2 regions of the Dorea acetigenes genome follow, and region 1 is predicted to be linked to the other one. Evidence: predicted binding sites of a transcription regulator. Region 1 holds the regulator's gene; the other holds the start of a gene.

Region 1 (16,172 bases):
TCCGCGATGTTTTTAAGAATTTTAAGGAGGTGTAACCCATGTCAATTTGTCCAAAAAACAAATCTTCTAAGGCAAGAAGAGATAAAAGAAGAGCTAATTGGAAGATGAGCGCTCCAAACCTGGTTAAGTGCAGCAAGTGCGGCGAATTAATGATGCCTCACAGAGTATGCAAGGCTTGTGGCAGCTACAACAAAAAAGAAATTATTCCACAGGATTAATTTTAAGAATAAAAAAGCGAGGGCTGTTGCTCTCGCTTTTTTATAACTTTTTTATATGACAGAAAATTCCTTTTTAGTTGATTTTTATATGGATGTTTAGTAGAATGAACCTAGTAATGCTGGGAGGAATAAGAATGGCAGAAATTACAAAAGTCGTGTTGGACGCTATGGGAGGAGATAATGCTCCTGTCGAGATGGTGAAAGGCGCGGTAGACGCAACGGGAAAAGAGAAAAATGTCAAAGTATTTTTAGTGGGAAAAGAAGAGCTTGTAAAATCGGAGCTTGATAAATATACTTATGACAGAGAAAGAATTGAAATTGTGAATGCAACGGAGGTGATTGAGACAGCAGAGCCGCCCGTGAATGCAATCAGAAAAAAGAAGGATTCTTCTATAGTAGTGGGCATGAAGATGGTGAAGGCAGGAGATGCCGATGCTTTTGTGTCTGCCGGCAGTTCAGGAGCAATTCTTGTAGGCGGTCAGACATTGGTAGGCCGAATCAAGGGTGTAGAGCGTCCGCCGCTTGCGCCGCTGATCCCGACGGAGAAGGGAGTAGCACTTTTGATCGACTGCGGAGCCAACGTAGATGCACGCCCCTCTCATTTGGTGCAGTTTGCCAGAATGGGATCCATTTATATGGAACATGTGGTGGGAGTTAAGAACCCAAAAGTGGCAATTGTGAATATAGGAGCTGAAGAAGAAAAAGGCAATGCCCTTGTAAAGGAAACCTTCCCCTTGTTAAAAGAACTCCGGGATATTAATTTTACCGGGAGTATTGAGGCGAGAGAGATTCCTCGCGGACAGGCAGATGTGATTGTGTGCGAAGCCTTTACGGGAAATGTAATCTTAAAACTGACGGAAGGATTGGCTTCGACGCTTATCAGCAAGATTAAAGGCGGTATGATGAGTTCTTTCCGCAGTAAAATAGGCGCTTTGCTAGTTAAACCTGCACTAAAGAAGACATTGAAAGAATTTGACGCCAGTGAGTATGGCGGAGCGCCGCTTCTGGGACTTAACGGTTTAGTAGTGAAGACCCATGGAAGTGCAACGGCGAAGGAAGTGTCGAATTCGATTCTTCAATGCATTACATTTAAAGAGCAGAAAATCAATGAAAAAATCAAAGAGTGTATTCAAACGGACCGAAAGTCCGCTGAATAGATGAATATGTAACTAAAAAAGGAGAAGAAAGAAAATGGAATTTGAAAAATTACAGGAAATCATAGCAGATGTACTTAATGTTGAGACAAATGATATTACAGAGGATACGACATTCGTAGATGACCTGGGAGCGGATTCTTTAGACATTTTCCAGATTATTATGGGAATTGAGGAAGCTTTTGATATTGAAATTGATAATGATGATGCAGAGCAGATCCGAACGGTCGGCGATGCTGTAGAGCAGATTAAGAATGCAACAAGCAACTAGGCATATTATACGAAAAAGCCCAGGAACGGGCTTTTTCGTCTTGTGAGGCATGGATATGAATCAGGATTTAAAATTATTGGAGAAAAAAATAGGATATACATTTAATGACCGTCATCTTTTAAAAAAAGCAATGATTCACAGTTCTTATGCAAATGAAAAACATCTGCCTAAATATGAGTGCAACGAAAGACTTGAATTTTTGGGAGATGCAGTTCTGGAGATTATTTCCAGTGAGTTTCTGTTTTATGAGCACAAGAAGATGCCGGAGGGAGAACTTACTAAGACAAGAGCAAGCATGGTTTGTGAACCGGCACTTGCATTTTGCGCGCGGGAAATCGGCCTTGGAGAGTATCTTCTGCTTGGCAAGGGTGAGGAGGCTACAGGAGGCAGAAAAAGAGACTCTATCACTTCAGATGCGTTGGAAGCGCTTATTGGCGCTGTGTATATTGATGGTGGTTTTGCTAGTGCAAAAGAGTTTGTTCATCAATTTGTTTTAAATGATCTTGAACATAAGAAGCTCTTTTATGATAGCAAGACTATCCTGCAGGAAATTGTGCAGGCGAATTTTGCAGAAGGGGTTTCCTACCATTTAGTTGGAGAGGAAGGACCGGATCATGATAAATCCTTCCAGGCAGTGGTAAAAATTGGAGAAGAAGAATATGGAAGCGGTAAAGGAAGAACTAAGAAAGCTGCTGAGCAGAAGGCAGCATACCAGGCGATTCTTGCGCTGCATAATAAAAATATAAAGTAGGTGCTGTATGTATTTAAAAAGCATAGAGGTGCAGGGCTTTAAGTCTTTTGCGAACAAGATAGTATTTGAATTTCATAATGGAATTACAGGTATTGTCGGACCAAACGGCAGCGGAAAGAGCAATGTGGCAGATGCAGTTCGCTGGGTTCTGGGAGAGCAGAGTGTGAAGCAGCTTCGGGGCGGCAGCATGCAGGATGTCATTTTTTCGGGAACCGAGAACAGAAAGCCTCTGAGTTATGCATCGGTGGCAATCACGCTGGACAATTCCGATCATCAGCTTCAGATTGAATATGAAGAAGTAACTGTCACAAGAAAATTATATCGTTCCGGAGAGAGTGAATACTTGATTAACGGAAGTACTTGCCGATTGAAAGATATCAATGAATTGTTTTATGATACAGGTATTGGAAAAGAAGGATATTCGATTATCGGTCAGGGACAGATTGACAAAATCCTGAGTGGGAAGCCGGAAGAGCGCAGGGAGCTCTTTGACGAGGCGGCAGGAATTGTGAAGTTTAAGCGCCGAAAGAAGATGTCTGTAAAAAAATTAGAAGATGAACGGCAGAATCTTCTGCGTGTGAATGACATTCTTGCAGAATTAGAAAAACAGATCGGACCGTTGGAAAAGCAGTCAGAAGTTGCAAAAGAGTATCTGAAGAAGAAGGAAGAATTAAAAACATATGACATCAATATGTTTTTACTGGAATCTGCCCGACTGAAGGAACAAATTCAGGAAATGGAAGAAAAGCTTTCTATTGCGCAAAACGAGTTGGATTCGACAAATGAAGCATATGCGAATACGAAGACCGAGTATGAACAGATAGAAAGACAGGTAGAGGAGATTGACGATTCCATTGAGTCGTATAAAAACAAATTAAATGAGACGAATCTTTTAAAACAGCAGCTTGAAAATCAGATCGAGCTTTTGAAGGAACAGATTCATAGTGTACATCTTTCGGATGAACATTATGAACAAAGAGTACTTACCATAGAAAAGGAAGTACAGACTCGTAAAGAACAGCTTGCCCAATTGCATGGGGAGACAGAAACTGTGAGTGAGCAGCTTACTAAGAAGGCGGCGGCTGAAGCACAGACGAAGGAGACTCTGATTGCAATACAGACAAGAATTGCTTCTTTGACAAACCAGATTGAGAATGATAAAAGCAGTATTATTGAACTGTTGAATAACCGTGCTTCAACCAAAGCAAAGATTCAGCGCTATGATACCATGTTGGAGCAGATTCAGGTGCGAAAGTCTGAAATGTACCAGAAAATGATTTTGTCTGAGAGTGAAGCAAGTGAAGCGGCAGAAAATCTGAAGGAATACGAAGAGTCTCTAAAACAAGTTTCCGGAGAGATTATTGCACTTACGGAGGAGAGCAAGGAATACGAAGCGAAGATTGCAGTTATGCAAAAAGAAATGGCAAAACAGTCTGAAACTCTGAGAATCGGACAGACGGCTTATCACCGTGAGCAGTCCCGGCTGGAATCTCTTAAGAATATTACAGAGCGTTATGATGGTTATGGCAATAGTATCCGGAAAGTCATGGAATGCAAAAAGACGGAACCAGGACTTATTGGTGTTGTGGCGGATATTATTAAAGTGGAACAGAAGTATGAAGCCGCTATTGAGACTGCACTTGGCGGAAGTATTCAAAACATTGTGACAGATACAGAGAATACTGCGAAGAAAATGATTGCTTTTCTGAAGAAGAATAAGTATGGGCGGGCAACCTTTCTTCCGCTTACCAGTGTAAATGGAAGTTCTGGAATCCAGAGACAGGAAGCTCTGAAAGAAAAAGGTGTGATTGGTGTTGCGAGCACATTGGTAAAGGTTGAGGATGCCTTTTCAGGGCTTGCCGCTCACCTGCTGGGAAGAACGATTGTGGTAGACCACATTGACAACGGAATTGCGATTGCCAGAAAGTACAAGCATTCTCTGCGGTTGGTAACACTGGAGGGTGAACTGCTGAATCCGGGTGGATCTATGACCGGCGGTGCGTTCAAAAATTCCAGCAATCTTCTAAGCAGAAGAAGAGAGATTGAAGATTTTGAAAAGACGGTCCGGCAGCTGAAGTCAGAAATGGAAGCTATGGAGCAGTCTTTGGAAGCTATGCGCCAAGAGCGTACCGGATACTATGCAAGAGTTGACGAGATACAAAAAGAGCTGCAGGAAGTCTATGTTCGTCAGAATACGGCGAAGATGAATGTAGAACAGGCAAGATCTAAAATCACACTTGCCAAAGAAGCATCAGAAAGTGTAAGGAAGGAGACAACCGAATTAGATCAGCAAATTACGGATATCAGTGATAATCAGGAATCCATTACTGTAGAGCTGGAAACTTCTGAAAAATTGGAAGAAGAACTTTCGGCAGAGATTGAAAAGAACCGGGAATTGCTGGAGGAACAGAAACTTCTGGAAACGAAAGGGCAGAAAGATGCCGAAGATGCACATCTGGAACGTGTAAGCCTGGAGCAGAAAAATGACTTCCTTTTGGAAAATAAAACCCGTATTGAAGAAGAAATTACCAAATTTGAAGAAGAGCTGCGAGAGCTTGCTGATGGAAAAAATGATGCATCCAGGGAAATTCAGGAGAAAGAAAATCAAATCCAGTCGATTCGCCAGACCATAGAAAATTCAAAAGAAGTATTTGAAGAAATTGAAAAAGAGATTGAAGAGGCTGCAGAAAAAAGAGAAAAGCTGAACCATCAGCACAAAGCATTTCTTCAGAAGAGAGAAGAGCTTTCAAAACATATGTCAGATCTGGACAAAGAGGTTTTCCGGCTGGAAAGCAGAAAAGAAGGTTACGAAGAGACGGCAGAGAAGCAGATGAATTACATGTGGGAAGAATATGAGCTTACCTACAACCGTGCACTGGAACTTAGAAATGAAAATCTGACAGATCTCTCCGTGATGAAACGAAGAATACAGACTTTAAAAAATGAAATTAAGGCGTTGGGTTCTGTTAATGTCAACGCGATTGAGGATTTTAAGAATCTGTCTGAACGGTATACATTTTTGAATAATCAGCATAATGACCTGGTGGAGGCAGAAGCAACGCTGGTAAAGATTATCGAAGAGCTGGATGAAGCAATGCGCAAACAGTTTGCCGAGCAGTTTGCCAGAATTGCAAAAGAATTCGATACGGTATTCAAAGAACTTTTCGGCGGCGGTAAGGGAACACTTGAACTTATGGAAGATGAAGATATTCTGGAAGCGGGAATCCGCATTATTGCACAGCCGCCCGGAAAGAAACTGCAGAATATGATGCAGTTATCAGGCGGAGAGAAGGCTCTGACAGCTATTTCGCTTTTATTTGCAATACAGAATTTAAAACCCTCTCCTTTCTGTCTTCTTGACGAGATTGAGGCGGCGTTAGATGATTCAAATGTTACAAGGTTTGCCAGATATCTTCACAAACTAACAGCGAATACACAATTTATAGTGATTACCCATAGAAGAGGAACTATGACGGCTGCGGATCGGCTGTATGGAATTACCATGCAGGAAAAGGGCGTCTCTACCCTTGTTTCGGTTAGCCTTTTAGAGGATGAATTAGATAAGTAGGAACAGGAGGAAAATATGGCGGAGGAAAAAGGTTTTTTTAAACGGTTATTTTCCGGACTTTCTAAGACCAGAGACAATATTGTGTCTGGTATGGATAGTATTTTTAACGGATTTAGCAAGATTGATGAAGAGTTTTATGAGGAATTGGAAGAAGTTCTGATTATGGGAGACCTGGGAGTACAGGCAACCTACGATATTCTGGATGATTTAAGAGAGAAAGTGAAGACACAGCATATCAAGGAGCCTGCTGCCTGCAGACAGATTTTAATTGATAGTATTAAAGAACAGATGGATGTGGGAGAGACAGCCTATGAATTTGAGGACAAAACATCTGTTGTGATGGTAGTGGGTGTCAATGGCGTCGGCAAGACTACTACTATTGGCAAGCTTGCCGGAAAACTCCGGGCACAGAATAAGAAAGTCATACTGGCGGCGGCAGATACTTTCCGGGCAGCCGCGGGAGAACAGTTGAAAGAGTGGGCGAACCGGGCGCAGGCAGAACTAATTGGGGGCCAGGAGGGTTCCGATCCGGCGTCGGTGGTATATGACGCAGTTGCTGCGGCGAAAGCAAGACATGCGGATGTGCTGCTGTGTGATACAGCGGGGCGTTTGCACAACAAGAAGAATTTAATGGAAGAACTGAAGAAGATTAACCGGATTGTGGACAGAGAATACCCGGAAGCGTTCCGCGAGACTCTGGTGGTTCTTGACGCGACGACAGGACAGAATGCACTTCAGCAGGCGAGAGAATTTAAGGAGGTTGCCGATATTTCCGGTATTATCCTTACGAAAATGGACGGAACTGCTAAGGGAGGAATTGCTGTAGCGATTCAGTCAGAACTTGGCATCCCGGTAAAATACATTGGGGTTGGAGAAACCATCGACGATCTGCAAAAATTTAATGCGGATACGTTTGTGGATGCATTATTCGCATCCACAGACAGAGAATCAGAAACGGACAACGAAGAAATATAGAAGAGAAAGAGGAGAGAATATGCTGACATTAGAGAAGTTTGAAGAAGCAAGTGAACTTGTAAAGAAAGTTACAAATCCAACGAAGCTGGTATATAGTGAGTTTTTAAGTGAACAGACCGGAGGAAAGGTTTATCTGAAGCCGGAGAATATGCAGTATACCGGAGCGTATAAGGTAAGAGGGGCATATTATAAAATCAGTACCTTGTCTGAAGAAGAACGGGAAAAAGGGCTGATTACGGCATCGGCAGGGAACCATGCACAGGGAGTTGCTTATGCAGCACAAAAGTTTGGATGCAAGGCAGTTATTGTGATGCCCACGGTAACCCCTCTGATTAAAGTAAACCGCACGAAAAATTATGGAGCGGAAGTGATCCTTCATGGAGATGTATATGATGATGCCTGTGCATATGCTATGAAACTGGCTGAGGAGAAGGGCTATACTTTTGTGCATCCTTTTGACGATCTGGATGTGGCAGCCGGCCAGGGAAGTATTGCCATGGAAATCGTTCAGGAATTGCCTACGGTAGATTATATTTTAGCGCCCATCGGTGGCGGCGGGCTGATTACCGGAGTGGCTACTCTTGCGAAAATGCTGAATCCCAAGATTAAGGTAATCGGCGTTGAACCATCTCCGGCAGCCAGTATGACTGCCGCACTGCGGGCGGGTGAACCAGTGACGCTGCCGACTGCCAATACCATAGCAGATGGCACGGCTGTCAAGCGAGTGGGTGAAAAGATATTCCCTTATGTTCAGGAGAATGTGGATCAGATTCTGACAGTAGAAGATGATGAACTAATCGGAGCATTTCTTGATTTGGTTGAGAATCATAAAATGATTGTGGAGAATTCCGGTCTTCTTACGGTGGCGGCATTGAAGCAATTAGAGCTGACAGGAAAGAAGGCGGTGGCCATTTTAAGCGGCGGAAATATGGATGTCATTACCATGTCTTCCATTGTACAGCATGGATTGATTCAGAGAGACCGTATTTTTTCTGTGTCTGTACTGCTTCCGGATAAACCGGGTGAGCTGGTTCGTGTTGCTGCGACAATTGCCAATGCGCAGGGAAATGTAATTAAACTGGAGCATAACCAGTTTGTCAGCACAAACCGAAATGCGGCAGTGGAGCTGAGAATTACGATGGAGGCTTTTGGAACAGAGCATAAACAGGAAATTATGCAGGCTTTGGAAGATGAAGGATTTCGTCCAAGAGAAATAGGAGCAAAGTTATACTAAAGTTTTTTGGAACAAATGCGAAAAAGGAGGATTGCAGTTATGAAGCGGCAATCCTTTTTTTGATTGTTAATATTTTATCTTGACAGAGTGTGTATAATTGTATACAATTATACAAGTTAAAAAGAGGAAATAAATGCCTTGTTATTTAAAGATGGGAGAGATAGAGATGGAAAACAGAAAAGTGTATTTCGATAAGCACACAAATCTATTACAGTTAGAGGAACACATGTATCCGCTTGTAGATGTGGATACCCCGAATGTGTTCCGCAATCTGTTCCATTATGATGAAATTCCGAAAATTGCATTTAATGACCGTATTGTTCCCCACAGTATGCCGGATGAAATATGGATTACGGATACGACTTTCCGTGATGGCCAGCAATCCCGTGCGCCATACAGCACAGAGCAGATTGTAACCCTATATGATTATTTTCACAAGCTTGGAGGACCAAACGGTAAGATACGTCAGAGTGAATTTTTCTTATACAGCAAGAAAGACAGGGATGCTGTATATAAATGCCTGGAAAGAGGATACGAGTTTCCGGAAGTGACAAGCTGGATCCGTGCGAGTAAGAAGGACTTTGAGCTGGTAAAAGATATTGGAATGAAAGAGACCGGAATTCTGGTAAGCTGTTCTGATTATCATATTTTTTATAAATTAAAAATGACAAGACGGGAATGTATGAATCATTATCTGTCTGTTATAAGAGAATGTCTGGAGAAGGGAATCAGCCCGAGATGCCATCTGGAAGACATTACGAGATCAGATATTTATGGCTTTGTAATTCCGTTTTGTTTGGAGCTTATGAAATTAATGGAGGAATATAAGATTCCGGTTAAGATTCGTGTCTGCGATACTATGGGATATGGAGTCAATTATCCGGGGGCTGTAATTCCGCGTTCCATACCGGGAATTATTTACGGACTCCGTGTCCATGCAGGAGTTCCAAGCGAGCTGATTGAATTTCACGGACACAATGATTTCTATAAAGCAGTCAGCAATTCTACGACAGCGTGGCTTTATGGGGCGTGTGGTGTAAATTGCTCCCTGTTTGGAATTGGCGAGAGGACGGGGAATACTCCTCTGGAGGCTATGGTGTTTGAATATGCACAGCTCAGAGGGACGCTGGATGGTATGGATACCACAGTTATTACAGATCTGGCAGAATACTATGAGAAAGAAATTGGCTACCGTGTTCCGTCGAGAACGCCTTTTGTGGGGAGAAATTTTAATGTGACAAGAGCTGGGATCCATGCGGACGGGCTTTTGAAAAATGAAGAGATATATAATGTGTTTGATACGGATAAATTCTTGAAGCGGCCGCCACTGGTGGCAGTATCCAATACATCCGGACTTGCCGGGATTGCGCATTGGATTAATACTTATTTCCGGTTGCCGGAAGGAAAGCAGGTTGATAAAAACACAGAGCTGGTAACGATGGTAAAGGCATGGGTAGACAAGGAATATGAAGAAGGGCGTGTTACTGTATTGACAGATGATGAACTGCTTGCCGTTATTGATGATGCCTGCCGTCAGCTTGGAATAGAGTTAACCGGGGAGAAATAAGTTATGGAAGAGTATCAGGATCAATCGCTCAGAGGAAAAGTATTCCGTAAGTTAAGGGAAGATATTTTATCCGGTGTCTATAAAGAGCATGATGAACTCCGTGAAATTACGATTGGCGAGGAGATGGGGGTAAGCAGAACCCCGGTAAGAGAAGCTTTGCGGCAGCTGGAGCTGGAAGGTCTTGTAGCAATCATTCCCAATAAAGGAGCTTATGTAACAGGGATTACACCGAAGGACGTGCACGATATATATAAAATCCGGTCTATGCTGGAGGGGCTCTGCGCACGGTGGGCAACCATGAATATTACGGAAAATCAAATCAGTGAATTGGAAGAAATTATTTTGCTTTCAGAATTTCATTTAAAAAAAGCAAGTAGCGGGAAGGCCAAACAAGTATCAGAACTTGACGGAAAATTTCATAAAGTCTTGTATATAGCATCAAATAGCCGTATACTGGAACATGTATTATCCGATTTCCATAAATATGTGCAGGTGGCAAGAACCATGTCTGTTGGTGCAGAGAGCCGCGCCGAAAAATCTATAGCAGAACACAGAGACATTTTGGAGGCGATAAAAAGCAAAGATGCAGATCTGGCAGAGCGGCTTGCGAATGAACATATTATGAGGGTTATGGAAAATCTTCATATAGAAGAGTAGTGTAAATAAAACAAAAAGGAGTGTAAGCGATGGCAAAAATTAAAATGACGACACCAATCGTAGAGATGGATGGAGACGAGATGACAAGAATCCTTTGGAAGATGATTAAAGAAAATCTTCTGGAGCCATTTATTGAGTTGAATACAGAGTATTATGATTTGGGTCTGGAGAACAGGAATGCAACGGATGATCAGGTGACGGTAGATTCTGCCAATGCAACGAAAAAGTATAAGGTGGCGGTAAAATGCGCGACAATCACACCAAATGCCGCACGTATGACAGAATATGACCTGAAGGAGATGTGGAAGAGTCCGAATGGCACGATCCGTGCGATTCTTGATGGAACTGTGTTCCGCGCCCCGATTGTGGTAAAGGGAATTGAACCGTGCGTAAAAAATTGGAAGAAGCCTATCACTATTGCAAGACATGCCTATGGTGATGTATATAAGGGATCGGAAATGAAAATTCCGGGAGCAGGAAAGGTGGAGCTGGTTTATACTGCTGAGGATGGCTCAGAGACAAGAGAGCTGGTACATAATTTTGATGGAGTCGGGATTGTGCAGGGAATGCATAATATCAACCGTTCTATTGAAAGCTTTGCAAGAAGCTGCTTTAATTATGCCCTGGATACCAAACAGGATCTTTGGTTTGCAACGAAAGATACAATTTCTAAAAAATATGACCATACATTCAAAGATATTTTCCAGGAAATCTTTGATGCAGAATATAAAGAGAAGTTTGAGCATGCCGGAATTACTTATTTTTATACTTTGATTGATGATGCAGTTGCCCGCGTTATGAAGTCCGAGGGCGGTTATATCTGGGCATGTAAGAATTACGACGGAGACGTGATGAGTGATATGGTATCCTCTGCTTTCGGTTCACTGGCAATGATGACCTCTGTTCTGGTATCGCCGGACGGATATTATGAGTATGAGGCGGCGCACGGAACCGTACAGCGTCATTATTACAAGCATCTGAAGGGGGAAGAGACATCAACTAACTCAGTGGCAACCATTTTTGCATGGACAGGAGCGCTTAGAAAACGTGGAGAGCTGGATGGCAATGAAGAACTGATGGCATTTGCTGATAAGCTTGAGAAAGCAACAATTGAAACAATTGAAGATGGTAAAATGACAAAAGATCTGGCGCTGATTACAACGATTGAGAATCCGACAGTGCTTAACAGTGAAGCGTTTATCAAAGCAATTGCAGAGAGGTTGTAATGATATAATTTCATACTTAAAGGGGGATTATTGTGAAAAAGAAAATAGTGAGGGCTGTGGCTCTTGTATTGGTATGCAGCATGATGGTACTGCCGGTTTCCGCAGCAGAAATGACGGAAGAAGCAGTAAATGCGGTAGGCGGAGAAGTTATTGAGCTTAGTGAGGAAGAATCACTCTATGATTTTCCGTATGTCGATGTAGATGAAAATGAATGGTTTGCGCTGGAAGCCTATGTTATGTATGAAACCGGGCTGATGATGGGAAAAGACACTGAGCATTTTGCCCCATATGAGCCACTGGCGCGCGCTCAGTTTGCAATGATTATCTGGAGAACCGTCGGCGAACCGGATATTCCGTATGATGAGATTTTTCCGGATGTACCGGATGGGACATGGTATACCCGGGCTGTTCTTGCAGCATATGGACTTAATATAATTACAGGTTATTCAGATACCGGATATTTTGGACCGAGCGACTACATTACCAGGGAACAGATGGCTACAATGATGTACCGTCTTGCGATTACAGCAGAGCTGGATGTAAGTGCAAGATCGGATTTCGGTAATTTTGTTGATGGAGAAAGTGTAAGTTCTTTTGCACAGGATGCAATGTCATGGGCAGTTGCCAGAGGGATCATTACGGGAAAGGATAGCGGTACGAGGCTTGACCCGCAAGGAAGTACCAGCCGTGCGGAAACGGCAGTTATTTTGACAAGATTCTTCTTAAGTTATGGTGAGTAAATAAAAGGAAACAGGGAGCGAAAGTACGTGTTTTTGCTCCCTGTTTCTTCTTAATTATTCAGCCAAAGATTCCCAGCGTTCATAGAGTGTTTCCAGTTCCAGAGCAATTTGGGATTTTTCTTTTGAAAGCTCCTGGCATTTTACAGAATTGGTATAAATTTCTTCCCGGGTCATAAGCTCGTCAATCTCAGCATCCCGTTCTTCCAGTTCGCTGATATGGTTTTCTGTTTTTTTCAAATCGTTTAAGCGCTTTCGTTCTTTAGCCTGCGCTTCTTTCTGCTCCTGCCAGCTGAGTTTAGAATCGGATACCGTTTCTTTTGCAGAAATGGAAATCTCTGCATTAGGAACACCGGCGTAAGCAGCGGTCAGGGTTTCTTTCTTTTCTAAATAATAATCGTAATTTCCGATATAATTTACAAACTTATGATTTATAAGTTCCAAGATTCTGGTAGCTGTTTGATTAATAAAATACCTGTCATGGGATACAAAGAGTACTGTTCCGGTATAATTGTTCAACGCTTTTTCCAGAATTTCTTTGGAGGTAATATCCAGATGGTTGGTCGGCTCGTCCAGAATCAGGAAATTTGCTTCTGACAGCATTAGTTTTGCCAGAGAGACACGTCCACGCTCTCCGCCGCTTAAATCAGAGATCTGTTTGAATACATCGTCGCCGGTGAATAAAAAGGCGGCCAGAATGTTGCGGATTCTGGTATTGGTGAGAGTGGGATAGGCATCTGATATTTCTTCAAAAATAGTCTTCTCCATGTGAAGTACATGATGTTCCTGATCGTAATATCCTATCTTGACATTGGTTCCCAGCGTAAAGGTTCCTGTATCCGCGGGAAGGACTTCGTTTAAAATCTTAAGAAGCGTTGTTTTACCTGTTCCGTTATCGCCGATAATCGCAACATGTTCGCCGCGTTTGATGTCAAAGTTTATGTCGGAAAACAGGGTTTGCGAGGAAAATGCTTTGCTTAAATGTTCTACAGTCAGAACATCGTTTCCGCTGGTGCAGGAGGGCTCTAAAGTCAGATGAATCTCACTGTGAATTTCGGCAGGTTTTTCCACAGGCGTTATTTTATTCAGCATTTTTTCCCGGCTTTCTGCTCGTTTAATGGATTTTTCCCGGTTGAAGGAACGTAATTTTTCGATGACAGCTTCCTGGTGTTTGATTTCCTGCTGTTGGTTTAAATATTCTTTTAATTTTGCATTCCGGATCTGTTCTTTTTTTTCGGCGTAAGCAGTATAGTTGCCGAGGAATGTCATAAGCCTTCCAGACTCGATTTCAATAACTTTTGTGACGACTCTGTTCAGAAAATAACGGTCATGAGATACAATCAAAACTGCTCCTGGATAGTTAAGCAAATAATTTTCCAGCCATGCAATAGAGTTTAAGTCCAGGTGGTTGGTGGGTTCATCCAGAAGCAGAACATCGGGTTTTGTGAGAAGCAGCTTTCCCAGCGCTACCCGTGTTTTCTGACCTCCGGAAAGTGTATCGACGGATTTATTAAATTCTGATTCGTGAAAGCCAAGTCCTTTTAAAACACCTGTAATCTCACTTTCGTATGCATATCCGTTTTCACGTTCAAAGCGGTCTGTCAGACGGTGGTAGGCGGCAAGGCGGTTTTCCAGTTCCTGACCGGCCAGAGTTTTCAATTCCAACTCAATGCTTCGGATTTGTTTTTCCATTTTAATAATATTTGCTTTTGCAGTCTTTACTTCTTCGTATATGGTATGTCCGTTTGTGACTTCCTGATGCTGGGAGAGATATCCCAGAGTTTTGCCCTTGGCAAGGGTAACAGTCCCGGCGTCCAGGGAAAGTTCCCCCACAATCATTTTGAGGATTGTGGATTTCCCTGCACCATTTAATCCTACCAGGGCGGCTTTTTCGTGTTCTTCTATATGAAAAGAGCCATGTTCGACAATAACTTCTTCTCCAAATGCTTTTTTAATGTCATGGCAAGCTAAAATCATAGTATAACCTCCGTAAATTCTTCCACTTCATTATACAAAAAACAAAAGAAATTACAACTAAAGTAGAAAGATTTTTATCAAAAGTTTGACATTAATTAAACAATTCTATATAATATCTCTAGAATGTAATCGGGAAGGTGAGACTAGTGGAAGAAAGAGAGATCTCTCAGGCAGTGATACGAAGACTCCCCAGATATTATCGTTATCTTGGAGAACTGTTGGAAAATGGAGTGGAGCGTATTTCCTCCAATGATTTGAGCAAGAGAATGAAAGTTACGGCATCTCAGATCAGACAGGATCTGAATAACTTTGGCGGATTTGGCCAGCAGGGATATGGATATAATGTGAAATATTTGTATACGGAGATTGGTAAGATACTCGGGTTGGAGCAGCATCATAATATTATTATTATCGGGGCAGGTAATCTTGGACAGGCGTTAGCGAATTATGCAGATTTTGAGAAACGAGGCTTCATTCTGAAGGGGATTTTTGATGTTAATCCGACTTTGGCAGATGTATCAATCCGCGGTGTTCCGGTTCGGATGATGGATGAATTGGAACAGTTTGTCAGAGAGAATGATATAGAGATCGGTGTGCTGACGATTCCCAAGACAAAGGCAGTTGAAGTGGCGAATAACCTGGTGAATAATGGTGTTCGGGCAATTTGGAATTTTGCTCACATTGATTTGAATCTTCCTGAAAATGTGATTGTTGAAAATGTGCATTTATCAGAAAGTCTGATGCGGCTGTCTTATAATATCAGCCGGTATCATGAAGAACATAAAGAAAGTAAGTAAAAAGACATTGCGGCGTGTATGGAAGGCCTGTATAACGGGCTTTTTTTACACGTTGTTTTGTATAACGGACATTGTCATAAAATAGTCGAAGAAGGTGGAAGAATGATATATTTTCCAGATGCAGGGCAGATGAAGGCGGCGGACAGATACACCATTGATGTGTTGGGAATTCCATCGCTGGAACTTATGGAAAGAGCGGCGGAAAGTTGTGTACAGATTATGGAGGCGGAAGGCATTGACTTGTCGAAAATATGCGTGATATGCGGATCGGGAAATAACGGCGGAGACGGATTCGCCATTGCACGGATGCTGAAGGAGAAGAAGTTGGATGTGGAGCTTGTCTTTATCGGAAAGGAAGTTAGCTGTACGGAGGAAACCAGGAGGCAGATGCAGTTATTTCAGAAAGTTGGCGGAAGAATAAGCAACACTTATGAAGAGAAAGAATATAGTGTAATAGTAGATGCAATATTTGGTGTAGGCCTCAGCAGACCGATTGAAGGGAAATATTTCGAGATTATAGAATCTTTGAACCGCTCTAAAGCTGTGAGAGTGGCTGTAGATATTCCTTCTGGCATATCAGCAGATACAGGATGTGTGATGGGAACGGCTGTTCGCGCGGATCTGACGGTTACTTTCCAGAAAAGGAAACTTGGTCTTATCTTTTATCCCGGATGTGAGTATGCAGGAAGAGTGTTTATTGCCGATATTGGAATTTGCACAGAGAAAATGGAAGAGGATGCAGAGACTGTGTTTTCTTATGAGCCTTCACTGTTTTCAGAACTCTTGCCGGAACGAAAACCGGATTCTCATAAAGGAACTTATGGAAAAGTGCTGATTATTGCAGGGAGTAAGGGAATGGCCGGAGCTGCGTACTTGAATGCATTGTCCGCTTATCGGACAGGTGCCGGGCTGGTTCAGATTTATACGGTGGAAGAGAACAGAATGATTCTGCAGCAGCTTTTGCCAGAAGCAATTATTACGGCATATGATTCTTATGATGAAGAGGAAGTACGAGGGCTTCTGACGTGGGCAGATGTTGT
Region 2 (16,172 bases), on a different contig from region 1:
CAATATGAAAAAAAGCGGAGGATTTATTCCTGGTATCCGTCCGGGAAAACCGACAATTGAGTATTTGACAAAAATATTGAATTATATTATCTTTATCGGAGCGTGCGGACTCGTGCTGATACAGCTTGTGCCAATCTTCTTTAATGGTTGGCTGGGAGCGAGCGTATCCTTCGGCGGAACTTCTCTGATTATTATTGTCAGTGTTATTTTGGAGACAATTAAGCAGATTGAAGCACAGATGCTGGTACGTAATTATAAAGGATTTTTGAACAGCTAATATTTTGACTCGCGGAAATTCTCCGCGGGTTAAAATACTATAAGGAGGAAATGCATATGAAGATTATTATGTTGGGCGCGCCTGGAGCGGGCAAAGGAACACAGGCAAAGAAAATTGCGGAAAAGTATAGTATTCCGCATATCTCAACGGGAGACATTTTCCGCGCGAATATTAAAAATGGCACAGAATTGGGGAAAAAGGCGAAAACATATATGGATCAGGGACTTCTGGTTCCGGATGAGCTGGTTGTAGATTTGGTTGTAGACCGTGTAAATCAGGACGATTGTAAGAACGGCTATGTGTTGGATGGATTCCCGAGGACGATTCCGCAGGCAGAGGCGCTTACAAAGGCGTTGGCGGCAATGGATCAGAAGATGGATTATGCCATTGATGTAAATGTTCCGGATGAGAATATTGTGAACCGTATGTCCGGAAGAAGAGCATGCGTAGGGTGCGGCGCCACCTATCATTTAAAATATGCTCCGACAAAAACAGAGGGGATCTGCGATGTTTGCGGCAAAGAATTGATTTTAAGAGACGACGATAAGCCGGAAACTGTTCAGAAGCGTCTGAATGTATACCATGAGCAGACACAGCCGTTGATTGATTACTATACGGCTGCCGGGATTTTGAGAACTGTGGATGGAACGGTAGATATTAATGATGTGTTCCAGGCTATCGTTGATATTTTAGGAGCGTAGAATATGCCAATTACTATAAAATCAGCAAGAGAAATTGAACTTATGGAAGAAGCCGGAAGAATTTTGGAGTCTGTACATAAGGAACTGGAGAAGGCAGTGCATCCCGGGATGACAACTCTTGAGATTGACAGGTTAGGGGAGGAGATTATCCGAAGCTTCGGATGTGTTCCTTCCTTCCTGAATTATAATGGCTATCCGGCGTCAATCTGTGTGTCCGTGAATGATGAAGTTGTCCACGGCATACCGAGCAGTAAGCGTATCCTGAAAGAAGGAGATATTGTGAGCCTGGATGCCGGAGTCATTTATAAAGGGTATCATTCCGATGCGGCAAGAACCCATGCAGTCGGCGAAATCAGTAAAGAAGCGGCTGATCTGATAAAGGTAACCCGGGAAGCTTTTTTTGAAGGTATAAAATATGCAAAAGAAGGCAACCATTTATTTGATATTTCAGCAGCAATCGGCAAATATGCCGGAGAGCGGGGATATGGAGTGGTCCGGGACCTGTGTGGGCATGGAATTGGAACCAGTCTGCATGAATCGCCGGAAATACCGAATTATGAGATGAACCGAAAAGGGATCCTTTTGAAAGCGGGAATGACGCTTGCTATCGAGCCTATGATTAATATCGGCGGATGGGAAGTTGACTGGCTTGCAGATGACTGGACAGTAGTAACCAGGGATCATTCATTGTCTGCACATTATGAGAATACAGTACTTATTACAGAGGATGAACCGAGACTTCTGACCCTGACCGGGAATTCTTTGCAGAACAGCCTGGGAGAAATATAATAATGGGAAGATATGAGAAGGGAATGCTTGCTAGATCAAAGGCAGGTCATGATGAAGGCAGAGTGTATATCATAGCAGATACGGACGATGCATATGTATATTTAGCAGACGGAAGGATCCGGACATTAGATAATCTAAAAAAGAAAAAGAAAAAGCATGTGCAGCCGGTCTGCAGGAAATATGATATAATCGGAATGGACGATGTAGAAATCAAGCGTATCATAAAAGAATGGGTCAGGAAAGAAGAATAACAGGAGGGAAAATATATGTCAAAAGCTGATGTAATCGAAATTGAAGGAACAGTAGTTGAAAAACTGCCAAATGCAATGTTTCAGGTAGAGTTGGAGAATGGACATCAGGTACTTGCGCACATCAGTGGAAAGCTGAGAATGAATTTTATTAAAATATTGCCGGGAGATAAGGTAACACTGGAGCTGTCCCCTTATGATCTTTCTAAAGGAAGAATCATCTGGAGGGATAAATAATCTAAAAAAACTATTGACTTTGCTCATCTGCTGACTTATAATATATAAGCATGTTTCCGGGCATTTTTATGCAATCGGGTTGTCATTAAGGGAAAAAGACCGGATTTACAGGAAATATGCGGGTAACGGAAGTCAGCCAATGGATGAAAGGAGGATTTGACGTGAAGGTTAGATCATCAGTAAAACCAATTTGCGAAAAATGCAAAGTAATCAAAAGAAAAGGAAGCGTTCGCATTATCTGCGAGAATCCAAAGCATAAACAGCGTCAGGGATAAACATTGAACACTTAATGAGCGCGAGGCGGTAGCCGAAGTGCGAATTTAGTGAACCGAACATCCTTATATTATGATTATATTACAGTAGTTTATGCAACACAAATTAGGCGGCTGATAGTTGACACGCCAGGAGGCGTGTAGACTATTTTAAATATACAAGGAAGCACCTTTAGCCGGTGAAAATCCTCGTATATTGCTTGAATGCCGGCCCGTCATTACCGGATATTCTGGTGGCGGTATATTGATAATTGATGCCGTGCCATAGAAGATGCGGTGGCCGGAAAGGGTGTGAATACCGAACACGCCTGGGTGAAGCGGGAGCGGAACCCCTATGAAAGACAATGAATGAAAGAAAATGGAGGAAAATCACATGGCTCGTATTGCAGGTGTAGACTTACCAAGAGACAAACGTGTTGAAATCGGATTGACTTATATCTACGGAATTGGCAGAACAAGTGCAAACCGTATTTTGGCAGAAGCAGGAGTAAATCCTGATATCCGCTGCAGAGATTTAACAGATGAAGATGTTAAGAAGATCAGCGCGGTAATTGATGAAACACAGGTTGTTGAAGGTGATCTCCGTAGAGAGATTGCGCTCAACATCAAGAGGTTGCAGGAGATTGGATGCTATAGAGGTATCCGTCACAGAAAAGGACTTCCGGTTCGTGGTCAGAAAACAAAGACTAATGCAAGAACAAGAAAAGGTCCGAAGAGAACAGTAGCAAATAAAAAGAAATAAATTAAAGAGGAAAGCGTAGGTTAGTTTTATTATGGCAAAGAAAGTTACAAAGAAAGTGACAAAAAAACGTGTCAAGAAAAACGTTGAACACGGACAGGCACACATCCAGTCATCTTTTAACAACACAATTGTTACGTTGACAGATGCACAGGGAAATGCTCTTTCATGGGCAAGTGCAGGCGGTCTGGGATTTAGAGGTTCAAGGAAATCTACCCCTTATGCAGCACAGATGGCAGCTGAGACAGCAGCTAAGGCGGCATTGGTACATGGACTGAAATCCGTAGATGTTATGGTTAAGGGACCAGGTTCAGGAAGAGAAGCGGCAATTCGTGCTCTTCAGGCATGCGGAATTGATGTGACAAGCATTAAGGATGTTACACCGGTGCCACACAACGGATGCCGTCCGCCGAAACGCAGAAGAGTGTAGTCGTAGAGCGTTTCATGAAAGCAAGCTGATAATTATCCAATAATTTTAGGAGGAAATAAAGAACATGGCAGTAAATAGAGTTCCGGTTCTTAAAAGATGTCGTTCACTTGGAATGGACCCAGTCTATTTAGGAATTGATAAAAAATCTAACAGACAGTTAAAAAGAGCCAATAGAAAAATGAGCGAGTATGGTCTTCAGCTGCGTGAAAAGCAGAAAGCTAAATTTATCTATGGCGTATTAGAGAAGCCTTTCAGAAATTATTATAAAAAAGCAAAACAGATGAACGGTATGACAGGTACGAATCTGATGGTTATTTTGGAGTCAAGATTGGACAATGTCGTATTCCGTATGGGACTTGCAAGAACACGCCGTGAGGCAAGACAGATTGTTGACCATAAACATGTACTTGTAAATGGTAAACAGGTAAATATCCCATCTTATCTTGTAAAAGCTGGTGATGTAATTGAAATCAAAGAGAAGTGCAAAGACTCCCAGAGATACAAAGACATTCTGGAAGTAACAGGCGGACGTATGGTTCCGGCATGGATTGAAGTAGATGCAGAGAACTTAAAAGGTACTGTAAAAGAGCTTCCGTCCCGTGACGAAATTGATGTTCCTGTTGATGAAATGTTGATTGTCGAATTATATTCTAAATAAATAAGATTTAGATAATTAACCCTCGATAAACCGAATAACCCAGAAGGAGGGACTGTATAGTGTTTGATTTTAATAAACCAAATATAGAAATAACTGAAATTTCAGAAGACAAGAGACATGGGAGATTTGTTGTAGAACCTTTGGAAAGAGGCTACGGAACAACACTTGGAAATTCTCTGAGAAGAATCATGCTTTCTTCACTTCCGGGAGCTGCGATCAGCCAGGTGAAGATTGATGGAGTACTGCATGAGTTCAGTTCTATTCCGGGTGTCAAAGAAGATGTTACAGAGATCATCATGAACCTGAAATCACTGGCTATCAAGAACACGTCTGATACAGATGAACCGAAGACGGCTTATATTGAGTTTGAAGGCGAAGGTGTTGTGACTGGGGCAGATATTCAGGTGGATTCGGATATTGAGATTATGAATCCGGAGACTGTTATCGCTACGTTGAATGGCGGCGCTGACAGTAAGTTATATATGGAGCTTACAATTACGAAGGGCAGAGGTTATGTAAGTGCCGATAAGAACAAGAACGAAGAATTGCCGATAGCAGTGATTCCGATTGATTCTATTTATACTCCGGTAGAGCGCGTGAACCTTACAGTAGAGAATACACGTGTTGGACAGATCACAGACTTTGATAAACTGACGCTGGATGTGTGGACAAACGCAACATTAGCGCCGGATGAAGCTGTCAGTCTGGCAGCGAAAGTACTTAGCGAGCATCTGAAATTATTCATTGATTTATCAGAAGTTGCACAGGCAGCCGAGGTAATGATTGAAAAAGAAGATGACGAGAAAGAAAAAGTGCTTGAGATGAGTATTGACGAGCTGGAATTGTCTGTTCGCTCTTATAACTGCCTGAAGAGAGCGGGAATCAATACGGTTGAAGAATTGACTAACAGAACTCCGGAAGATATGATGAAAGTTCGTAATCTTGGCCGTAAATCTCTGGAAGAGGTTTTGGCGAAATTAAAAGAGCTTGGCTTAGAACTAAGCCAGGGAGAGGAGTAGAGCGGACGAAGTCCGCGATGCCGATTGAACTGCTAATGTTCAAGCGGCTTCCACTAATCGTAGCGAAAACGAGCCGTCAGTAAGTCCGAAGATGCATGACGGCAGCATTTGGCTAGTAAGCCCGAAGATGCGTAACCAGATGTTAGAATATGGAGGATATGAAAATGGCAAAGTATAGAAAGCTTGGCAGAACAGCAAGCCAGAGAAAAGCATTGTTAAGAAACCAGGTAACAGCTCTGATTAACAATGGAAAAATCAGAACAACTGAGGCAAAAGCAAAGGAAATCCGCAAGATTGCAGAAGGTCTGATTGCCTTGGCTGTAAAAGAGAAAGATAACTATGAAGAGGTTACTGTTAAAGCAAAGGTTGCCCGGAAAGACAAAGACGGCAAGAGAGTGAAAGAAGTTGTAGATGGTAAGAAAGTTACCGTATATGACGAAGTTGACAAGACAATTAAGAAAGATAAGCCGTCCAGACTTCATGCAAGAAGACAGATGCTGAAAGTTCTTTATCCGGTAAAGGATGTTCCGACAGAAGCAGCAGGAAGAAAGAAAAATACAAAAGAAGTTGATCTTGTTGCGAAACTGTTTGATGAAATTGCTCCAAAGTATGCAGACCGCAGCGGTGGTTATACAAGAATTGTAAAGATTGGCCAGCGTAAAGGTGATGCAGCTATGGAAGTTCTGATTGAGCTTGTATAAAAGAGATTAAGTGTGACGCACTCTGAGAAATCAGGGTGCGTTTTTTTTAAGCGGTTCTTGCTTTTATATGGAAACAGTGCTATTATTGTACTAGTTAAGCAATACAATAATATAGCGTTACAAATGAATGAAGGGAAGGGGAAGATGGGTGAATTAATTAAGATTGAAGATGTGTATAAGATATACAATCCGGGAGAGAATGAGGTTCATGCTTTGGATGGAATCAGTCTGACGATTGAAGAAGGAGAATTTGTGGCGATTATCGGCCATTCCGGTTCGGGAAAGTCTACTTTTATGAATATGCTGGGGTGTTTGGATGTTCCTACTTCCGGGAAATATTATCTTCAGGGAAAAGATGTTTCTGCTTTGAATGACAACCAGCTTTCTGATATTCGCAACAGGCAGATTGGTTTCATTTTTCAGGGGTTTAATTTGATTTCTAATATAGATGCATTAGGCAATGTGGAGCTTCCTCTTATTTACCGGGGAGTGGATAGGAAGACCCGTCGGGAGATGGCGCGGGAAGCCCTGGAGATGGTAGGGCTTGGCGAGCGTATGCATCATAAACCGGCTGAGATGTCCGGCGGTCAGCAGCAACGGACGGCGGTGGCGAGAGCGATTGCGGCAAAACCATCGATTATACTTGCTGATGAGCCGACCGGTAATCTGGATTCTAATTCCACAAAAGAGATTATGGGGATTTTGTTGAAACTGCATTTGTCGGGAAGGACGGTAATCGTGATTACTCATGACCCGGAGATAGCGGAACAGGCAAAAAGAGTCATCCGTATCAGTGACGGGAAGATAGAGGCGGATTACCGGAATAAAGAATAGTTATCTGAGGAGGGAGAAAATGTTTAAAAAGAGTAAAGAATCCGTGGAGGATAAGAAGAATAAGAAGGAAGAACGAATAACAGAGAGGAAGCCAAAAAAGAAATTGCCGGGGTGGGTTATTCTTCCAATCCTGGCGGTGATTTGTCTGCTCTTCTTCGGTGTTTCTCAATTGGCCGGCGCTTCCGAAGAAGAACAGCTTCATGTGACACAAGCACAGCGAGAAGACATCCGTCAGGTTTATCATACGTCTGGAATTGTGGAGAGTGAAAAAACAAAAGTCTTTTATTCGCCGGTAAATGCACCGGTGGAGAACAATTATGTAAAAGTAGGAAGTACGGTGAAGGCAGGAGACATACTGGTGACATTTGATACAACGAATCTGGAAAGGGATAATGAACAGTCCCAGCTCAATATTCAGTCAGCGCGATACTCGAATCAGGATACAATTGCCCAGAGTGAACGAGCGGCCGCCAGTGCAGCGCAGGCAGAACAACAAGCAGCAGCATCTGTTCAGAGCCTGGAGAATCAGATTGCTGCCAAAGAGGCGGAATTGAATGAATTGTATGCACAGGCAGAAGCCGAAGCGGCACAGGCAGAGCAGAATCAGACGGAAATCACCAATCTGCAGTCTCAGATCGCCCAACTTGATGAGGCGCTGAACGAGAATGAGAAAAACCAGATAGATGTACAGACCAAGATAGAAACGGCTGTTTCGGAGGAAGAGAAGAATACTTGTCGGAATTTACTGGGAGAACTGGAAAAGGAGCATCTTGACTTGTCGAATGCAAAAGCAGGAAAGGAAAATGAACTTTCCGGGAAGTTAAATACTTCTGCTTCTGAGACGGCACAACTGATTCAGGCCGGTGAGCAGGAACTGGAAGCTTTGAAATCCAGCCTTACATCGGCGGAGGGCAGTGCCCAGACGGGAGTAAGTACCGGGCTTACTGATGCGCAGCGGAAAAATATGCAGGTTTCTGAGAATCTTGCGGAACTTGCGGGACTTAGCACAGAGGAGCTGCTGGCAAAAGGAAAAGAAGGAGTCAGGGCAGAATTTGACGGAGTTATTGCTGATACGAAGCTGGATGCGTCTGGCATGGTCGTTCAGGGAGGTGAGCTATTTACTCTGGCGAGCACGAAAGAAGTGTGTGTAAAGCTGGAAGTATCCGCCAATGATTTTGATAATCTTGTGATTGGAAGCAGCGCAGATATTAAAATCGGGCAGTATTCTTATCAGGGGACGTTAAAGTCGGTGAATAAAATTGCGGTTCTTAATCAAAAAGGAAATCCTGTTATTGGTGCAGAGATCCATGTTGATAATCCGGATGAAAATATCTGTATTGGAGTCAGCGCTAAAGTAGAACTGGCGGTTGCGGATAAGGAGATGGTTCTTTGCATACCATCTGAAGTGGTGAATACTTCGGCGGATGGAGATTTTGTATATGTGCTTCGGGATGGGATCGTAGAAAAGCAGGAAATTGAATTAGGAATTGCGTCAGATAGCAAGGTTGAAGTTGTAAAAGGACTTCAGGAGGGTGATAAAGTTGTGTCAGATACTTCCGATAACATCAGAGAGGGAATGAAAGCGTCTGCCATTATAGAAGAAGCGGTATCTGAGGAGTAGAAGAATGGGACAATTTGGTGAATACATAAAAATGGCTCTTTATAATATCAAAGAGAATAAAGGAAGATCTTTTCTTACCATGCTTGGAATCATCATCGGAATTGCTTCGGTTATTACGATTGTATCAATTGGAAATGGATTGAAAGCGGACGTGATGGCAACTGGTGAAGTAAAAAGCGTTACGGTGATGGTGGATTTGGAAGAAACGACAAATACGGAGTTGATTACGTGGCAGGATATACAGGTATTAAAAGAAAGCTTAGAAGACCGCGTGACAGGCATTGTATCTATTTCACAGGTGATTGGTAAGGTGGAGACAAGAAAAGGAAGTTTTGATGCTTACGTAACGCTTACAACGCCGGATGAAGAAAATGATCCTTTACAGAAGCCGGTGATAAGGGGTACTTATTTTACAGAGGATGATGTGCAAAACGGTGTTCCAGACTGTGTCCTGGATAAGGCGAGCGCTCTTTACCTTTTTGGAACGACGGATATTATAGGCATGGATCTTGACCTGGAAATTGAAAACAGTATTCAGACCCTGCGTGTGAAAGGCATCCGCGATGGTGATGCAGAGGAAATGGCGGCAAATGAAGAAGCGATGGAGATGTTTGGAATGCAGATGCCGGTATTCTTAGAGCTTCCCTATACAGTGTCAGAAAACTGGGGGGAGCAGCCGGGGAATTTTTCCGCTATTACGCTTTATCTGGCGGAAGGACAGGACGAAAACGCGGCGGCAAAAGCGGCAGTCCGGATATTAAACTCCCGGCATTTAAATGATGGAGAAAATCTATTTACAAAGCAGCAGTCAACGGATATGCTGAATATGATGGGGACCATTCTGGATGGAGTAACAGCGTTTATTGCCTTCGTGGCAGGAATTTCCCTGCTGGTAGGAGGAATAGGCGTCATGAATATTATGCTGGTATCCGTCACGGAACGTACCAGAGAAATTGGGATTCGTAAAGCTCTGGGAGCAAAAACCTCATCCATTATTGCACAGTTCTTGTGTGAATCAGCCATTATATCCGGGATAGGAGGGGTGATAGGTATTTTGGCAGGAGCGGGCATTTCCGGGCTGGTGACCGCTCTGGAGATAGGAGGTTTGTCAGCAAAGCTGTCTCCGGCCGCAATTATCCTGACTACATGTTTTTCATGTGGAATCGGAATTGTTTTTGGCATATATCCTGCCAGAAAAGCGGCTAAAATGAGTCCGATAGAAGCGTTAAGGCAATTATAGACAAGGAGGAAAAGAGTATGTTTAAACCCAAAATGTTACTGAAAGTTGTGTCTGTTATTTTAATTATTGCAGGTGTTTTAGGATTAATATCCACGGTTATCAGCTATGTGATGATTCCGCAGATGGGAGAAATCCCGGGAGTGGATATGAGTATCCTGGAAGAGGCGTTCACACCGCTGAATCTGATTCTGTCGGTTATCAGCAGTATCAGCTGCGTTTGTGCAGGTATTTTTGGAATCAGCGGCAAGTCTGCAAAATGGGCATCTGTATTTGCAGGAATTTGGACGGTAATATTGATCATATCTACGGTACAGGGAATCGTAAATGGGACATTTACATTTCTTGTTGTGTTAGATTATCTGCTCCCGGCATTATATTGGTGGGGACTTTACCAGTCAAAATAAATGTTAAAATAATGACTATGCTGTTAAATAATCTACTTATAGAAAATCTGATTACATCCGGTTAATTTAGTGATATAATGAATAAACCTGATACAGAAGCAGAATTTTTCAAAAAGAGAGGTAAAAAAGATGAGTAGATTAGAAATTGCTTCTCCGAACAGGGCTAAGATTGTAATGGAGGGACTTTACAAAGACCTTGAGCGGAGAATCGAGTCGAGTCCACCGGGCTTATGCCCGGTGGATATGGCGCGTGCATTTTTGGAGCTGTGTCACGCGCAGACCTGCGGCAAATGCGTCCCGTGCCGAATCGGGCTGGGACAGCTGAACCATTTTATCAAGGATGTGCTGGATGGAAAGGCGACAATGGAGACGCTGGATATTATGGAAGAGACAGCACTTTCTATTATGGAATCTGCCGATTGTGCCATTGGGTATGAGGCTGCCCATATGGTGTATAAGGGGTTGGTTGGATATCGGGATGATTATATCGAGCACATCAAGAACGGACGTTGTACTTGTACATATAATCAGCCGGTGCCATGTGTGGCATTATGCCCGGCTCATGTGGATATTCCGGGATATGTTGCCCTGGTTGGGGAGGGCAGATATGCCGATGCAATCCGTCTGATAAGGAAGGACAATCCCTTCCCTACAACCTGTGGATTTATTTGTGAGCATCCCTGTGAGGCGAGATGCCGCAGGAATATGGTGGATGATTCTGTCAATATCCGTGGTTTGAAGCGTGTGGCGGCTGATTTTGCGGGTGAGGTGGAACCTCCGGCATGTGCGCCGAGCACAGGCAAAAAGGTTGCTGTCCTGGGAGGCGGTCCCGGAGGACTTAGTGCGGCTTATTATCTGCAGCTTATGGGACATCAAACAACCGTGTTTGAGATGCTTCCGAAGCTTGGAGGAATGCTTCGGTACGGCATCCCGAATTACCGTCTTCCCAAAGAACGTCTGGATGAGGACATTAACAGTATTCTGAAAACGGGCGTGGAGGTGAAGTACGGTCTTAAGATTGGGCAGGACATCAGCATTCAGAAGCTGCGGGAGCAGTATGATGCTGTGCTGATTACCATTGGGGCGAGCACAGATAAGAAGCTTGGCCTGGAAGGCGAGGATGCAGATGGCGTATTGTCGGCAGTGCAGTTCCTGCGGAATGTCGGGAAAAATGAGATTATGGATCTTACCGGTAAGGAAGTTGCGGTTATTGGCGGTGGTAATGTGTCTATGGATGCTGTTCGTACAGCAAAACGTCTTGGGGCGAAGAAGGTAAGCATCGTATACAGAAGGCGAGTGGCAGATATGACCGCACTTGCGGGAGAAATCGAGGGAGCTGTGGCGGAAGGCATTGAGCTGCAGACCTTGAAGGCACCATCGGCTCTGGATATTGATGAAAACAACCATATCAAAGGAATCTATGTGACTCCACAGATGGTAAGTGCGATTAAAGATGGACGTGCAAGCATCAAGCCTACCGGAGAAGAGGATGTGTATATTCCGTGTGATATTCTGGTGGTGGCAATCGGGCAGAATATTGAGACACGCCATTTTGAAGAGGCGGGTATTCCGGTATCCCGCGGTAAAATTCTGACAAAAAGCAGTGGTACATTTGAAAACATGCCGGGAGTATTTGCAGGCGGAGACTGCGCAAGCGGTCCGGCATCTGTAATTAAGGCAATTGCAGCGGCTAAGGTAGTAGCTGCCAATATAGATGAATATTTGGGATATCACCATGAGATTTCCTGCGACGTGGAAATTCCGAAAGCTAATTTGGATGACAGGACTCCTTGCGGACGTGTGAATCTGACAGAAAGAGAAGCCTGTGAGAGGATATGCGACTTTGAAGGGGTAGAAAATTGTATGACAGAGAAAGAGGCAAAGCAGGAGGCATCCAGATGCCTGCGCTGCGATCACTTTGGATACGGAATATTTAAAGGAGGCAGAGAAAAATTATGGTAAATATTACGATTGATGGAAAACAGATTTCGGTAAGCGAAAATACCACGATTATGGAAGCCGCCAAAGCAAATGGAATTCCGATTCCCAAGCTTTGCTATCTGAAAGGGATTAATGAAATCGCGGCCTGTCGTGTGTGCGTGGTGGAGCTGGAAGGAAAAGAGAAGTTGATTACTTCTTGTAATAATGTGGCGGAAGAAGGAATGGTAATTTATACCAACAGCCCGAAAGTGCGTAAGCACAGAAGGACAACGGTGGAATTGATCTTATCCCAGCATGACTGCCAGTGTGTGACCTGTCCGAGAAGCGGGAACTGCAGCCTGCAGAAGATTTCCAATGACCTGAATATTTTGGAGATTCCGTTTAAACAGGAGCTGGAGCGTCAGAATTGGAACCGCAAGTTTCCGTTGATTCGTGATTCTGTAAAGTGTATCAAATGTATGCGCTGTGTTCAGGTGTGTGATAAGGTTCAAAGCCTTGGTGTCTGGGACGTAGAAGGTACAGGCTCCCGGACTACGGTTAATGTCTCCGGACACCGCACGATTGAATCGGCGGATTGTTCTCTCTGCGGCCAGTGCATTACCCACTGTCCGGTAGGAGCGCTTGCGGCGCGGGATGATACAGAGAAGGTCTGGGACGCGATCGCAGATAAAAATAAAGTAGTGGTGGCGCAGGTGGCGCCTGCCGTTCGTGCAGCCTGGGGAGAGGAGCTTGGGATTGAACCGAAGGACGCAACAGTAGGTAAGATCCTGGATTCCCTGAAACGGATGGGTGTGGATTATGTGTTTGATACTACATTTTCTGCGGATTTGACAATTATGGAAGAAGGCCATGAATTTGTGCAGCGGTTTACCGGCGGCGAGCTGAAGGAGCGCCCCATGTTCACCTCCTGCTGTCCGGGATGGATTCGTTTCATTAAGACACAGTTTCCACATTTGGTGAGATATCTTTCTTCTGCAAAATCACCGCAGCAGATGTTCGGCGCGGCGATGAAGACTTATTTTGCAGAAAAGATAGGCGTGGCGCCGGAAAATATTTATACTGTATCGGTGATGCCGTGTGTGGCGAAAAAAGGCGAGCGCGAGATGGAACTGTTCTATGGCGAGTATGCAGGGCATGATATTGATGCAGTAATTACCACGCGAGAGCTGGCAAAGATGATTCGCTCTGCTCATATCAGCCCGGATACTTTGAAGGATATTGAAAGTGACCGCCCGATGCAAGAGGGTACCGGAGCCGGAGTTATTTTCGGGGCAACCGGCGGTGTAATGGAGGCCGCTCTGCGTTCTGCATATTATATTATTAAGGGACAGAATCCTCCGGTAGACGCATTTACGGCTGTCAGAAGCCGGGGATTCAACGAGAATGATGGTGTGCAGGAGGCAAACTTCCAGATTAATGACATTACCATAAGGACAGCGGTTGTCAGTGGGCTTAGCAATGCGAGAGCGCTTCTGCAGAAAATCGAGCGTGGAGAAGTGCATTATGACTTTGTAGAGGTTATGGCATGTCCGGGCGGATGTGTCGGCGGCGGCGGACAGCCAATCCATGACGGCGAAGAGCGAGCATTCGAGCGTGGTAAGAATCTGTACTATTTGGACGATAACGCAAAGCTTCGTTTCTCCCATGAAAACCCGGATGTTCTGACGATGTACGAGGAGTACTTTGAGAGACCGATGTCTCATAAGGCACATATGCTGTTACATACAGAGCATGATGCGGAAGTTGTCAATTACGGAAAAGGGATGTGTTAAAAAATTCACATTATCGTTAAAAAAATGTCAAAAACATATTGACAAATAATTAACAAGCGGTTATACTAGGAGCCAAGATAAAGAAAACAACACATTTCTAGTGGAGGAAAACATTATGGCAAAGAAGAAAGAAGTAGTACCAGAGATTGTTGACAGCGTTGAGACTCTCGAAGCGAAGATGAAAGCGATGCGCGAGGCGCAGAAGATTTTCGCAACATATTCACAGGAGCAGGTGGATAAGATTTTCTTTGAAGCAGCCATGGCAGCCAATAAGATGCGAATTCCGTTGGCAAAGCAGGCAGTAGAAGAAACCGGCCGCGGCGTAGTGGAAGATAAGGTTATCAAGAATCACTATGCAGCAGAATATATTTACAATGCTTACAAAAATACGAAGACCTGTGGAGTTATTGAGGAAGATGCTGCATACGGAATTAAGAAGATTGCAGAGCCGATTGGTCTCGTGGCAGCAGTTATTCCGACGACAAATCCGACATCAACAGCAATCTTTAAGACATTGATTTGTCTGAAGACGAGAAATGCGATTATTATCAGTCCGCATCCGGCAGCAAAGGCATGTACAATTGCAGCAGCAAAGGTTGTTCTTGATGCGGCAGTTAAGGCAGGGGCACCGGAAGGAATCATTGGATGGATTGATACGCCTTCACTGGAACTTACCAATACAGTTATGAAGGATGCAGATATTATTCTTGCAACAGGCGGTCCCGGAATGGTTAAAGCTGCTTACTCTTCAGGAAAACCGGCACTTGGCGTTGGCGCTGGTAACACACCGGTTATTATTGATGATACGGCAGATGTAAAGATGGCAGTAAACTCTATCATCCATTCTAAGACATTTGATAACGGTATGATTTGTGCTTCCGAGCAGTCTGTAACTGTATTGGACAGCATTTATGATGAAGTAAAGAAAGAGTTTGCATATCGTGGCTGCTATTTCCTGAAAAAAGGTGAAGAACTTGATAAAGTCCGCAAGACTATTATTATCAATGGCGCTTTGAATAATAAGATTCCTGGAAAATCTGCATATGAGATTGCGAAGCTTGCAGGTGTAGAGGTTCCGGAGAATACAAAGATTCTGATTGGCGAGGTTGAGTCTGTAGATATTTCTGAAGAATTTGCTCATGAGAAGTTATCTCCGGTACTGGGAATGTACAGAGCGAAGACTTTTGATGAGGCGCTTGCTAAGGCAGAACAGCTTGTAGCTGACGGCGGATACGGTCATACTGCATCTCTGTATATCCATCCGGCAGAGAAGGAAAAGATTGCAAAACATGCAGCGGCAATGAAGACATGCCGTATTCTGATTAACACACCTTCTTCTCATGGTGGTATCGGTGACTTATATAACTTCAAGCTGGCTCCGTCTCTTACGCTTGGATGTGGTTCCTGGGGTGGAAACTCTGTATCTGAGAACGTGGGCGTAAAACACTTGATTAACATTAAGACTGTTGCAGAGAGGAGAGAAAACATGCTGTGGTTTAGAACACCTGAGAAGGTTTACTTTAAGAAAGGCTGTATGCCGGTAGCGCTTGATGAACTGGGAACAGTTATGCATAAGAAGAAAGCGTTTATCGTAACAGATACTTTCCTGTATAAGAATGGATACGTTGCTCCGATTGAAGAAAAATTGGATGAAATGGGAATTCAGCATACATGCTTCTATGAAGTTGCTCCGGACCCGACATTGCAGTGTGCAGAAAAAGGTGTGGATCAGATGAGAGCTTTTGAGCCTGACACGATTATCGCTCTTGGCGGCGGTTCGGCTATGGATGCTGCAAAGATTATGTGGGTAATGTACGAGCATCCGGAAGCAAACTTTGAAGATATGGCTATGGATTTCATGGATATCCGTAAGAGAGTATTTACCTTCCCTAAGATGGGCGAGAAAGCTTACTTCGTAGCAATTCCAACATCCTCCGGTACAGGTTCTGAGGTGACGCCGTTTGCAATCATCACTGATGCTGAGACTGGTGTAAAATGGCCGATTGCTGATTATGAATTGCTGCCGAATATGGCAATTGTAGACGTAGACAATATGATGACACAGCCAAAAGGACTGACAAGCGCTTCTGGTATTGATGTTATGACACATGCGATTGAGGCTTATGTATCTATCATGGCAACAGATTATACAGATGGTCTTGCTATGAAAGCTGTGAAGATGGTATTCGATTATCTGCCATCTGCATATGAAAACGGGGCAAATGATCCAGTTGCAAGAGAGAAGATGGCAAATGCATCCTGTATGGCAGGTATGGCTTTTGCAAATGC

The links. The regulator Rex, encoded in region 1, represses fermentation and respiration genes when NADH is low (regulators of the CRP and FNR family bind a similar motif). The targets are predictions, from matches to a motif close to ATTGTTAANTANTTAACAAT.
Region 2: adhE (bifunctional acetaldehyde-CoA/alcohol dehydrogenase) is a predicted target of Rex. The motif match lies at 13,921-13,940, and genes of this name have one in related genera.

The regions. Positions count from the first base shown of each region.
Region 1 is NZ_JAOQJU010000002.1:143,844-160,015, reverse strand. Features, by position in the region: gene OCV99_RS03175 (YceD family protein) at 1-35, shown strand, start outside; gene rpmF (50S ribosomal protein L32) at 39-218, shown strand; gene plsX (phosphate acyltransferase PlsX) at 353-1,375, shown strand; gene acpP (acyl carrier protein) at 1,410-1,643, shown strand; gene rnc (ribonuclease III) at 1,699-2,394, shown strand; gene smc (chromosome segregation protein SMC) at 2,402-5,962, shown strand; gene ftsY (signal recognition particle-docking protein FtsY) at 5,978-6,937, shown strand; gene ilvA (threonine ammonia-lyase) at 6,957-8,171, shown strand; gene OCV99_RS03135 (beta/alpha barrel domain-containing protein) at 8,338-9,738, shown strand; gene OCV99_RS03130 (GntR family transcriptional regulator) at 9,742-10,395, shown strand; gene OCV99_RS03125 (NADP-dependent isocitrate dehydrogenase) at 10,425-11,621, shown strand; gene OCV99_RS03120 (S-layer homology domain-containing protein) at 11,654-12,361, shown strand; gene abc-f (ribosomal protection-like ABC-F family protein) at 12,416-14,335, opposite strand; gene OCV99_RS03110 (redox-sensing transcriptional repressor Rex) at 14,482-15,132, shown strand; gene OCV99_RS03105 (NAD(P)H-hydrate dehydratase) at 15,235-16,172, shown strand, end outside.
Region 2 is NZ_JAOQJU010000003.1:58,357-74,528, reverse strand. Features, by position in the region: gene secY (preprotein translocase subunit SecY) at 1-277, shown strand, start outside; gene OCV99_RS04770 (adenylate kinase) at 334-978, shown strand; gene map (type I methionyl aminopeptidase) at 982-1,767, shown strand; gene OCV99_RS04760 (KOW domain-containing RNA-binding protein) at 1,770-2,018, shown strand; gene infA (translation initiation factor IF-1) at 2,034-2,252, shown strand; gene rpmJ (50S ribosomal protein L36) at 2,414-2,527, shown strand; gene rpsM (30S ribosomal protein S13) at 2,898-3,266, shown strand; gene rpsK (30S ribosomal protein S11) at 3,298-3,693, shown strand; gene rpsD (30S ribosomal protein S4) at 3,758-4,351, shown strand; gene OCV99_RS04730 (DNA-directed RNA polymerase subunit alpha) at 4,411-5,370, shown strand; gene OCV99_RS18200 (bL17 family ribosomal protein) at 5,535-6,071, shown strand; gene OCV99_RS04720 (ABC transporter ATP-binding protein) at 6,216-6,905, shown strand; gene OCV99_RS04715 (permuted SH3 domain-containing protein) at 6,925-8,526, shown strand; gene OCV99_RS04710 (ABC transporter permease) at 8,531-9,766, shown strand; gene OCV99_RS04705 (hypothetical protein) at 9,784-10,170, shown strand; gene OCV99_RS04700 (NAD(P)-binding protein) at 10,300-12,132, shown strand; gene OCV99_RS04695 ([FeFe] hydrogenase, group A) at 12,126-13,883, shown strand; gene adhE (bifunctional acetaldehyde-CoA/alcohol dehydrogenase) at 13,999-16,172, shown strand, end outside.